2 regions of the Streptomyces sp. NPDC096311 genome follow, and region 1 is predicted to be linked to the other one. Evidence: riboswitches for the same ligand, from Rfam matches in the RefSeq annotation. Region 1 holds a riboswitch; the other holds the start of a gene.
What was found. Region 1 has a riboswitch for thiamine pyrophosphate ahead of ACIRA5_RS48205 (purine-cytosine permease family protein). Riboswitches for the same ligand answer to the same signal wherever they lie in the genome.
Positions count from the first base shown of each region.

Region 2: linked by a shared signal. The riboswitch ahead of ACIRA5_RS23510 (thiamine ABC transporter substrate binding subunit) and the one ahead of ACIRA5_RS48205 (purine-cytosine permease family protein) in region 1 are both predicted to bind thiamine pyrophosphate.

Region 1 covers NZ_JBIWFN010000031.1:51,226-56,310, reverse strand. The annotation lists gene ACIRA5_RS48225 (SH3 domain-containing protein) at 1-173, shown strand, start outside; gene ACIRA5_RS48220 (alanine racemase) at 685-1,917, shown strand; gene ACIRA5_RS48215 (dioxygenase) at 1,934-2,833, shown strand; gene ACIRA5_RS48210 (maleylacetate reductase) at 2,839-3,930, shown strand; TPP riboswitch at 4,004-4,098, shown strand; gene ACIRA5_RS48205 (purine-cytosine permease family protein) at 4,088-5,085, shown strand, end outside.
Region 2 covers NZ_JBIWFN010000009.1:128,657-133,741, reverse strand. The annotation lists gene ACIRA5_RS23520 (hypothetical protein) at 332-958, shown strand; gene rlmN (23S rRNA (adenine(2503)-C(2))-methyltransferase RlmN) at 1,128-2,234, shown strand; TPP riboswitch at 2,260-2,378, shown strand; gene ACIRA5_RS23510 (thiamine ABC transporter substrate binding subunit) at 2,461-3,570, shown strand; gene ACIRA5_RS23505 (ABC transporter permease) at 3,546-5,085, shown strand, end outside.

The DNA of each region.
Region 1 (5,085 bases):
GGCACGTCACCGCCGGGCAGCCGCGTGGCGCCTCCTGCTGGACCCATGGCGAGACCATCCGCGACAACGGCTACGTGAACGACGTCTGGGTGCGACTGGCCGAGGGCTATGTGAGCGCCGTCTATCTCAAGGGCGACCAGTACGGCGGCCTCCCGGCCTCCGCCACCTGCTGACCGACCCACACGCGGTGCCCGACCCCGACCCGGGGTCGGGCACCGCGTCGTGTTCCGGTAGACCGCCGACCGCTCGAGGTGCCGAAGGATCTCCCGCCGGGTAGAGATCGTGTGGGGCCTCGGGTATGGAGTCGCGGATCAGCATGATGGTGGGATGCCACAGGGCGCGGGCCCTGCGAGCGCAGGCGTCGGCGTGCGGGAGCACGGCGCCGCCGGTCTCCCGGCTCCCGGCCACCGCGCCGAACCGGACGCTCGGTCGGTACGCCCGTGGTGCCCCGCCGGAACCGACCGGCCCCGCACGGAGAGCGTGTGGATCCGGCCCCGCAGGGAGAGCGTGTGGATCCGGCCCGGCACGGGGAGCGCGTCGATCCGGCTCCGTCGATTTCGGCGGCTGCCGTGGCACGTGTCATGTTCCCGACCGTCTCCGTCCGCCGGGCCGTCACTCCGGGCCCCGTCCGCCGCCTTCGTCGCGTGCCGACGGTATCCTGCGCCACACGACCCGGAGTGCCCCATGAACACACCCTCACTCGCGGTGCGCGACCGCATCCTGACCCTGCCGCCCACCGAACTTCCCGCTTATGTGTACGACTTGGCGGCACTGCGCGCACACGCCGCGTCGGTGCGGGCCGCGCTGCCCGAGTGCGTCGAGCTGTACTACGCGACCCAGGCCAACCGGGAGCCGGAGATCCTGACCGCACTCGCCCCGTACGTCGACGGCTACAAGGTCTCCATCGCCGGCGAACTGGACCACGTCTCCCGGGCGGCGCCGGACCATCCACTGGCCTTCGGCGGCCAGGACAAGACCCCGACGGAGCTCCTGGACGCGCTGGAGCGGGGCGTGACCCGCTTCCTCGTGGAGAGCGAGTACGAGCTGTACATGCTGGCCGGGCTGGCCCAGCGGCACGCTCCGGACGGCCGGGTGGCGGTCCTGCCGCGCTTCGACCTCCCGGTGGCCGACCATCTGCTCGCCGACGGCGGCCGTGGCCGCAGGACCTCCGGCCTCGCCCCGGCACAGGCGGACACGATCGTCGGCCTGCTCACCGACGGCAGCTACCCGAACCTCGAACTGCGCGGCGTCTACGCCCACTTGGCCACCGGCCTGCACGCCCCCGAACACCTCGCGGTGGCCGAGAGCGTCGTCGCCTGGACGGCGGAACTCGCCGCGCGGCACGGCCTGCGCCTCACCGAGGTGAACGTCGGGGGCGGCATGGCGGTGGACTACGAACACCCCGAACGCCGTTTCGACTGGCAGTCGTACGGCGAGGGACTCGCCCGACTCGTCGCCGCGCACCCGGAACTGACGCTGAGTATCGAGCCCGGTCGCGCGCTGACCGCGTACTGCGGCTGGTACGCGAGCGAGGTGCTGGACGTCGAGCACGGCGCGAGCGAGGACTTCGCCGTCGTCCGCGGTGGCGGGGTGAACCTGCGCACGTCGGCGTCCAGGAGGCCCGACCAGCCGTGGCCCGACCAGCCCTGGTCCGTACTCGAAGTGGACGCGTGGCCCTACTCCTGGCCGCGGCCCGTGGTACGCCGTGAACGGGTCACGCTCACCGGCCAGTTGAGCACCTCCAGGGACGTCCTGGTCCGCGACGTCCGGGCGCCGGGGCTGCGGGCCGGCGACCGTGTGGTGTTCTCCCTCGCGGGTGCCTACACCTCGTCCGTGCCCCACCGGGCGTTCGCCAGGTTTCCCGAGCCCGGCTTCCACTTCGTGGACCCGGGCACCGCCGGCGACCAGTCCCGATAGCGCCACGAGGAGCGGCATGACAGACGAACCGAACCGTCCGACGACGGCCGATGCCACAGCGGAGGCCACGACCGACTTCACGCACGGCATCACCGACGCCGTCGTCGACAGCCTGCGGGGCACGGCCGATCCGCGGCTGGGTGAACTGCTCGGCGCGCTCACCCGTCATCTGCACGACTTCGTGCGCGAGACGGAGCCGACGATGGCGGAATGGGAACGCGCGATCGGATTCCTCACCGCGACCGGGCAACAGTGCACCGACACCCGCCAGGAGTTCATCCTGCTGTCGGACGTGCTCGGCGTGTCCATGCTCCTGGAGACGCTGGGCGGCCACCGCGGCCCGGGTGCCACCGAGTCGACGGTCCTCGGCCCGTTCCACCTGACCAGATCGCCGATCCGCGCACTCGGCGCGAACATCGACCTGGTGGGCAGGGGCGAGCCGTGCGTGGTCAGCGGCCGGGTACTGGGCAAGGGCGGCACCCCGCTGCCGGGCGCGGTGCTCGACGTGTGGCAGGCCGACTCCGAGGGCTACTACGACGTACAGCAGCCGGCCGGCAACGGGCGGGGACTGTTCACCGCCGACGCCGAAGGCCGCTTCTGGTTCCGCACCTGCGTACCGAGCCCGTACCCGATCCCCACCGACGGCCCGGTCGGCGAACTGCTGCGCGCCACGGCCCGGCACCCCTACCGCCCGGCCCACATCCACTTCATCGCCTCGGCCGAGGGCCACACCCCGGTCACCACGCACATCTTCGTCGCGGGCAGCGACTACCTGGACTCCGACGCGGTGTTCGCCGTCAAGAAGAGCCTGGTCCAGGACTTCACAGAGACCGACGACCCGTCCCTGGCACGGGAGTTCGGCGTCCCGAACCCCTTCCGCCACGCCCGCTTCGACCTCGTACTGGAACCGGAATGAGCACCATGGCCGACAGGAACACCCCGCTCGACTTCTCCTACGAGACCCGGCCCGCGCGGATCGTCTTCCGGCCCGGCGCCGCCGTCTCCGCGACCCCCGACGAGGCCGCCAGGCTCGGGCTGCGCAGGGTGCTGGTGGTCTGCGGCAGCAGGGGCGAGGACACGGCACGCGCGGTCGCGGACGCCCTGGGCGAGGCCTGCGCGGGGCTGCACGCCGAGGCCCGGATGCACGTACCCGTCGAGGTCGCCGACCGGGCCGTCGAGGCGGCGCGCGCGGCCGGCGCCGACGGGTGTGTCGCGGTCGGCGGCGGCTCGGCGATCGGCCTGGGCAAGGCGATCGCGCTGCGCACCGGTCTGCCCCTGATCGCCGTGCCCTCCACCTACTCCGGCTCCGAGATGACCCCGGTCTGGGGACTCACCGAGCACGGCGCCAAGCGCACCGGACGCGACTTCGCCGTCCAGCCCCGCAGCGTCGTCTACGACCCCGAACTCACCCTCTCGCTCCCCGTCCCCCTCACCGTCACCAGCGGCGTCAACGCGCTCGCCCACGCCGTCGAGGCCCTCTACGCGCCCGACGCCTCGCCCCTCGTCTCGCTCATGGCCGAGGAGGGCGTACGGGCGATGACGCAGGCCCTGCCGCTGGTGGCCGCCGCCCCCGGTGACCTCGACGCGCGCGGCCGGGCCCTGTACGGCGCCTGGCTCTGCGGCGCCTGTCTCGGCGCCACCACCATGGGCCTGCACCACAAGCTGTGCCACGTCCTCGGTGGGACCTTCGGCCTGCCGCACGCCGAGACGCACACGGTCGTCCTCCCGTACGCCCTCGCCTACAACGCGCCCGCCGCACCCCGGGCTGTCGCGGCGCTCTCGCGCGCCCTGGGCGGCGCCGACGACGTCCCCCACGCCCTGTGGGCCCTGGCCGGAAGCCTCGGCGCCCCCCGGAGCCTCGCCGAACTCGGCCTCAAGGAGACCGACCTGGCGGTGGCCGCCGAGCAGGCCGCCGGACAGCCGTACCCGAACCCGCGCGAGGTCACCGTGGACGGTGTACTGGCGCTGCTGACCGCGGCGTACCAGGGCAAGGAGCCGCGCGTCGACGCGTAGCCGCGGGGGCGTACGGCCCGCGCGGGCACCTCCCCCTGGGGCAGACCGCGCCCGCCGGGCTATCCTGACCGCCGAACCGGACACGGGGTGCCCCGCACGAGGGCTGAGATCACACCCGTCGAACCTGAACCAGTTAGGACTGGCGGAGGGATGTCTCATGTCGTTGCCGTATGCCCGTAACGCTCGCGGTGAGGTGGCCGTCGGAGGCCCGCAGGGCGTGTTCGACGGGCGGATGCCCACCGCCCCGGGGGATCTGCACGTCGAGGCGCGCGGAATCGCCCCGGTCCCGGAGGACCACCGCTACGGCGGCCCCGGCCGCCTGTTCACCGTGTGGTTCGCCCCCAACCTGACCATGACCGGCGTGTTCACCGGCACCGTCGGCATCGCGCTCGGCCTGGACTTCTCCACCGCGCTCGCCGCCGTCGTGCTGGGCACCCTTCTGGGGGCGGTACCGACCGCGTACCTCGGCACCTGGGGGAGCCAGACCGGCGCCGGACAGCTGCCCCTCGCCCGCCTCGCGTTCGGCCGGGCGGTGGTCGTCCCCGGCGCCCTGCAGTGGCTCTCGTCCATCGCCTGGGACGCGCTGATCGGCCTCTTCGGAGGGGACGCGCTGGCCCAGCTGTGCGGCTGGCCGTTCTGGCTGGGCGTGCTCGTCATGATGGCGGCGCAGGGGGCGCTCGGCGTCCTCGGCTACGAGGTGATCCACCGGCTCCAGACCGTGATGACCTTCGCCCTCGCCGCCGCGTTCGTGGCCCTGACCGTCAAGCTCCTGAGCGGCGCCCACACCACCCCCGCCGCCACCGCCCACGGCGCCGACCGGGCCGGGGCCTTCGTCCTGACCTGCACGATCGCGCTCAGCCTCGCGCTGTCGTGGGCCCCGTACGCGAGCGACTTCAGCCGCTATCTGCCGCGTACGGCGTCCCGCCCGCGCATGTTCTGGTACACCCTGGCCGGCATCGCCGTGTCCTTCGTGGCCGTCCAGGCGCTCGGACTGTGGGGCGCGGCCGTCTTCACCGACCAGACCGCCCGCGGCGTCGACACCCTGCTCGGCGGCGGCGCCCTCGGCGCGTTCGGCCTGCTCGCCGTGGCGCTCGCCGCGCTGAGCAGCAACGCCATGAACGACTACAGCGGCTCGCTCGCCCTGCAGACCATGGG
Region 2 (5,085 bases), on a different contig from region 1:
CCGATCCCTATAGAGGTGCGGATCAGATATGCATGGAGACCGCGTCTCGCGTTCAGCGAAGAGGATGGCTGTTGGCTACTGCAGTCGAATACGTGTCGAAATTGTGGAAGGGCGCTCGATGGTGACCAACGTCGACAACTGCCGACAGCTCAGCAGCAGGTCAGAGTATTGATCGATTAGGCGGCCGCAGGTCAGAGCCGCCCGTGATCAGTTGTGGCTGTTCTGAGGAACGAGCGTGCGCGGCCGCGCCCTGGCCAGATCGCCCCCTTGTGTGCTCTTCGTGTACGTGTCACACAGTTCAGAGGCGGGGACCTGGGGAGGGGAGCACTGTATGTCGGTGTTGGGTGGCTATCCGGTAGGACCGTCGGCCTGGGCCGTCGAGCGGTTTGGGCGGCATGCCGGCACGCTTGCCGCTGCGGTCCCGGTGCAACTGGTCCAGGCGCACGGGAAAGCTCATGCCGCGCACCTTGCCGCGGGACTGAAGAAGCGGAGTCCGTACGGTGTCGCCCTTGCGGGCGTGGTGCGCGAGAACCTGGCGGAGACGGCGCGCGAGCTGGGGGAAGCCGTGCGAGACGTGCGCGGATACGAGTATGCGGTGATCAACGATCACGCACTCTTCCCGTTCCGGTACGCGGACAGGCCGAGGCCCCTGGACCGAGCCCGGTTGCCCGCCAATGCGTCGCCCACTCGGCACCGGCTGTTCCGGGCGCACGGGCCGCAGCCTCCGGAAGGCCTGTTTGACGTCGATGAGGACTTGGCGACCGAGGAGTACCTGGGGCTGCACGAAGTGTTCGAGGAACTGGGAGCTTCCACCAGGCTGGTCTGTGTGTTCTTCACGGCTGACGCCGAAAACGGCATCCATGCCATCCACTGGGGGGACGCCCATCTCGAACCTGACCGTACCTTCACATGGCGCTACAGGGAACAGCTCCCGGTCGCTCCCATGCAGCTGGAGTGACGGACGATGGAGCCGTGGCATGGACGTGGCTGGTCGGGGCTGACTGAGTCCCGGGCCGTCCCTGGGCCGTGCGAGGACGGCCGAAGCTGACAGAGGACGCCCACGGGTGACCACCCCCACCCCGCTCTGGCCTGGGCCCCCGGAGTTGATCTGCGACACTGGATGGGTTATGCCTGCACCCGGAGAACTCACATTCGTCGCCCCCCGCGGAGCCAAGAAGCCGCCGCGGCACCTCGCCGACCTCACGCCCGCCGAGCGCAAAGAGGCGGTTGCCGCGATCGGTGAGAAGCCGTTTCGCGCCAAGCAGCTCTCGCAGCACTACTTCGCGCGGTACGCGCACGACCCCGCGGAGTGGACGGACATCCCGGCCGCCGCGCGCGGCAAGCTCCAGGAGGCGCTGCTTCCCGAGCTGATGACGGTCGTGCGGCATCTGTCGACCGACCAGGACACCACCCGCAAGACGCTGTGGCGCCTGTTCGACGGCACGCTCGTCGAGTCCGTGCTGATGCGCTACCCGGACCGGGTGACCATGTGCATCAGCTCGCAGGCGGGCTGCGGGATGAACTGCCCGTTCTGCGCCACCGGACAGGCCGGGCTGGACCGGAACCTGTCCACGGGCGAGATCGTGCACCAGATCGTGGACGGGATGCGGGCCCTCAGGGACGGCGAGATCCCGGGCGGCCCGGCGCGGCTGAGCAACATCGTCTTCATGGGCATGGGCGAGCCGCTCGCCAACTACAAGCGAGTGGTGGGCGCCATCCGCGCGCTCACCGACCCCGAGCCGGACGGGCTCGGGCTCTCGCAGCGGGGGATCACCGTGTCGACGGTCGGGCTGGTGCCCGCCATCCACCGGTTCTCCGACGAGGGCTTCAAGTGCCGCCTCGCCATCTCGCTGCACGCCCCGGACGACGAGCTGCGCGACACCCTCGTGCCCGTCAACACGCGGTGGAAGGTGCGCGAGGTGCTGGACGCCGGCTGGGAGTACGCGGCCAAGTCCGGGCGCCGGCTGTCCATCGAGTACGCCCTCATCCGGGACATCAACGACCAGGCATGGCGTGGTGACCGGCTCGGGCGGCTGCTCAGGGGCAAGCCCGTACACGTCAACCTCATCCCGCTGAACCCGACACCAGGTTCGAAGTGGACCGCCTCGCGGCCCGAGGACGAGAAGGCCTTCGTCGAGGCGATCGCGGCTCACGGGGTGCCGGTGACCGTCCGGGACACCCGGGGCCAGGAGATCGACGGAGCCTGTGGTCAGCTCGCCGCCACCGAGCGGTAATCTGGCGAGGTCCAACCACATCTTCATATTCCGACAGGGGAGCGCCACAGCGCTGAGAGTGCGGTAGCCGGAGCACCGGTGGGCCGCAGACCCTCTGAACCTTGCCCAGGTCATTCTGGGTAGGAAGTTCGGGCATCACTCAAGCTGTTGCGCCCTGCCCGGGAACCTTCCGAGGATCCCGGGCAGGGCCGCGTCTCTTCCTGGTCATCCCAGGAGGAATTCAGTGATCACCAAGAGGACGACCACGGCCGCCGTCATCGGGCTGGGCCTCGTCACGCTGTCCGCGTGCGGGTCCTCCGACAGCGGCGGTGCCGGGGACTCCAAGACCATCACGCTCGTCAGCCACGACTCGTGGGCCGTGTCGAAGAGCGTGCTGGAGGACTTCGAGAAGCAGTCCGGGTACAAGGTCAGGGTCCTCAAGGACGGCGACGCCGGGCAGGCCGTCAACAAGGCCATCCTCACCAAGGACAACCCGCAGGGCGACGTCTTCTTCGGCGTCGACAACACCCTGCTGTCCCGCGCGCTCGACAACGGGCTGTTCCAGCCGTACGAGGCCAAGGGCTCCGACCAGATCGTCCAGCAGTACCGGATCGACCAGGACAGGCACCGGGTCACGCCCATCGACTCCGGTGACATCTGCGTCAACTACGACAAGGCCTACTTCAGCAAGCACGAGCTGGCCCCGCCGGCCTCCTTCGACGACCTGATCAAGCCCGCGTACAAGAACCTCCTCGTCACCGAGAACGCGGGCACGTCCTCGCCCGGCCTCGGCTTCCTGCTCGGGACCGCTGCGAAGTACGGGGATGGGGGCACCTCCCGCTCGAGCGAAGCCGAGAGTGGGGGAGGCTGGCAGGACTACTGGAAGAAGCTCAAGGCCAACGGCGTGAAGGTGGTCGACGGCTGGGAGCAGGCCTACAACGACGAGTTCTCCGGGTCCGCGGGCGGCAAGAAGGCCAAGGCCGACCGGCCGCTGGTCGTCTCGTACGCCTCCTCCCCGCCCGCCGAGGTGATCTACGCCGATCCGAAGCCGAAGACCGCGCCGACCGGGGTCGCGAGCGGCACCTGCTTCCGCCAGGTCGAGTACGCGGGGCTGCTGAGCAACGCGAAGAACACCAAGGGCGGCAAGGCGCTTCTCGACTTCCTCATCAGCGTCAAATTCCAGGACGACATGCCGCTGAACATGTTCGTGTACCCGGTCCGCGAGACCGCGCAGGTACCCGAGGAGTTCGTGAAGTTCGGCCCGCAGGCCAAGAACCCCGAGACCCTGGCCCCTGCCAAGATCGCCGGCAACCGTGACCAGTGGGTCAAGTCGTGGACCTCGCTCGTACTGAAGTAGCGCCTCGAAGGAGCCGCAAGGAGAGCGTGACGCGGATGGGGCTGATGGCCCTGCCCGTCGCGTTCTTCGCCGTCTTCTTCGCCTATCCCGTCACCGCGATCGTCGCCCGTGGCCTCAAGATCGACGGGGCCTGGCGGTTCGGACGGATCGGTGAGGTGCTCGCGCAGTCCGACATCCGGCACGTCCTGTGGTTCACCACCTGGCAGGCGCTCGCCTCCACGGCGCTCACGCTGCTGATCGCGCTCCCCGGCGCGTATGTCTTCGCGCGCTTCGATTTCAGGGGCAAGCAGGTGCTGCGGGCGGTGGTGACCGTCCCGTTCGTACTGCCGACGGTCGTGGTCGGTACGGCGTTCCTGGCCCTGGTGGGCCGGGGCGGACTCCTCGACCAGCTGTGGGGTGTACGGCTGGACACCACCGTCTGGGCGATTCTGCTCGCGCACGTCTTCTTCAACTACGCGGTGGTCGTACGGACCGTCGGTGGCCTCTGGTCGCAGCTCGACCCGCGTCAGGAGGAGGCCGCGCGGATGCTGGGTGCCTCCCGGTTCGCGGCCTGGCGCAAGGTGACGCTGCCGGCGCTGAGCCCGGCCGTGGCCGCCGCCGCGCTCATGGTCTTCCTCTTCACCTTCACCTCGTTCGGTGTGGTGCAGATCCTCGGCGGGCCGACCTTCTCCACCCTCGAGGTCGAGATCTACCGGCAGACCTCGGAGATCTTCGACCTCGCGACCGCGGCGGTGCTGACGATCGTGCAGTTCGTGGCGGTCGTCGCGATCCTCGCCGTGCACGCCTGGACCGTACGCCGCCGGGAGACCGCCCTGCGCCTGGTGGCCCCGGAGGTGACCGTGCGCAGGCCGCGCGGGGCCGGCCAGTGGGCACTGCTGGGCGGGGTCCTGGCGAGCATCCTCGTTCTTCTCGTCCTGCCGCTCGGGGTACTGGTCCAGCGGTCCCTGGACGCACCCGGCGGCTACGGATTCGCGTACTACAAGGCGTTGACCTCGGCCGACAGCGGCATCTTCCTGGTGGCGCCGATCGCGGCGATCGGCAACTCGCTGGAGTACGCGCTGGCCGCCACCGCCATCGCCGTAGTGATCGGCGGTCTCGCGGCCGCCGCGCTCACGCGGCGTACCGGGCGTCTCGTACGGGGTTTCGACGCGCTGCTGATGCTGCCGCTCGGGGTGTCCGCCGTGACCGTCGGGTTCGGCTTCCTGATCGCGCTCGACGAACCGCCGCTGGATCTGCGCTCCTCCTGGATCCTGGTGCCGCTCGCGCAGGCTCTGGTGGGCGTCCCCTTCGTCGTGCGCACCATGCTGCCGGTGCTGCGGGCGGTGGACGGCCGGCTCCGGGAGGCCGCCGCCGTCCTCGGAGCCTCGCCCTGGCGGGTGTGGCGGGAGGTCGATCTGCCGTTGGTGCGGCGGGCGCTGCTGATCGCGGCGGGGTTCGCCTTCGCCGTGTCACTGGGCGAGTTCGGGGCGACGGTCTTCATCGCGCGGCCCGACAACCCGACCCTGCCCGTCGCCG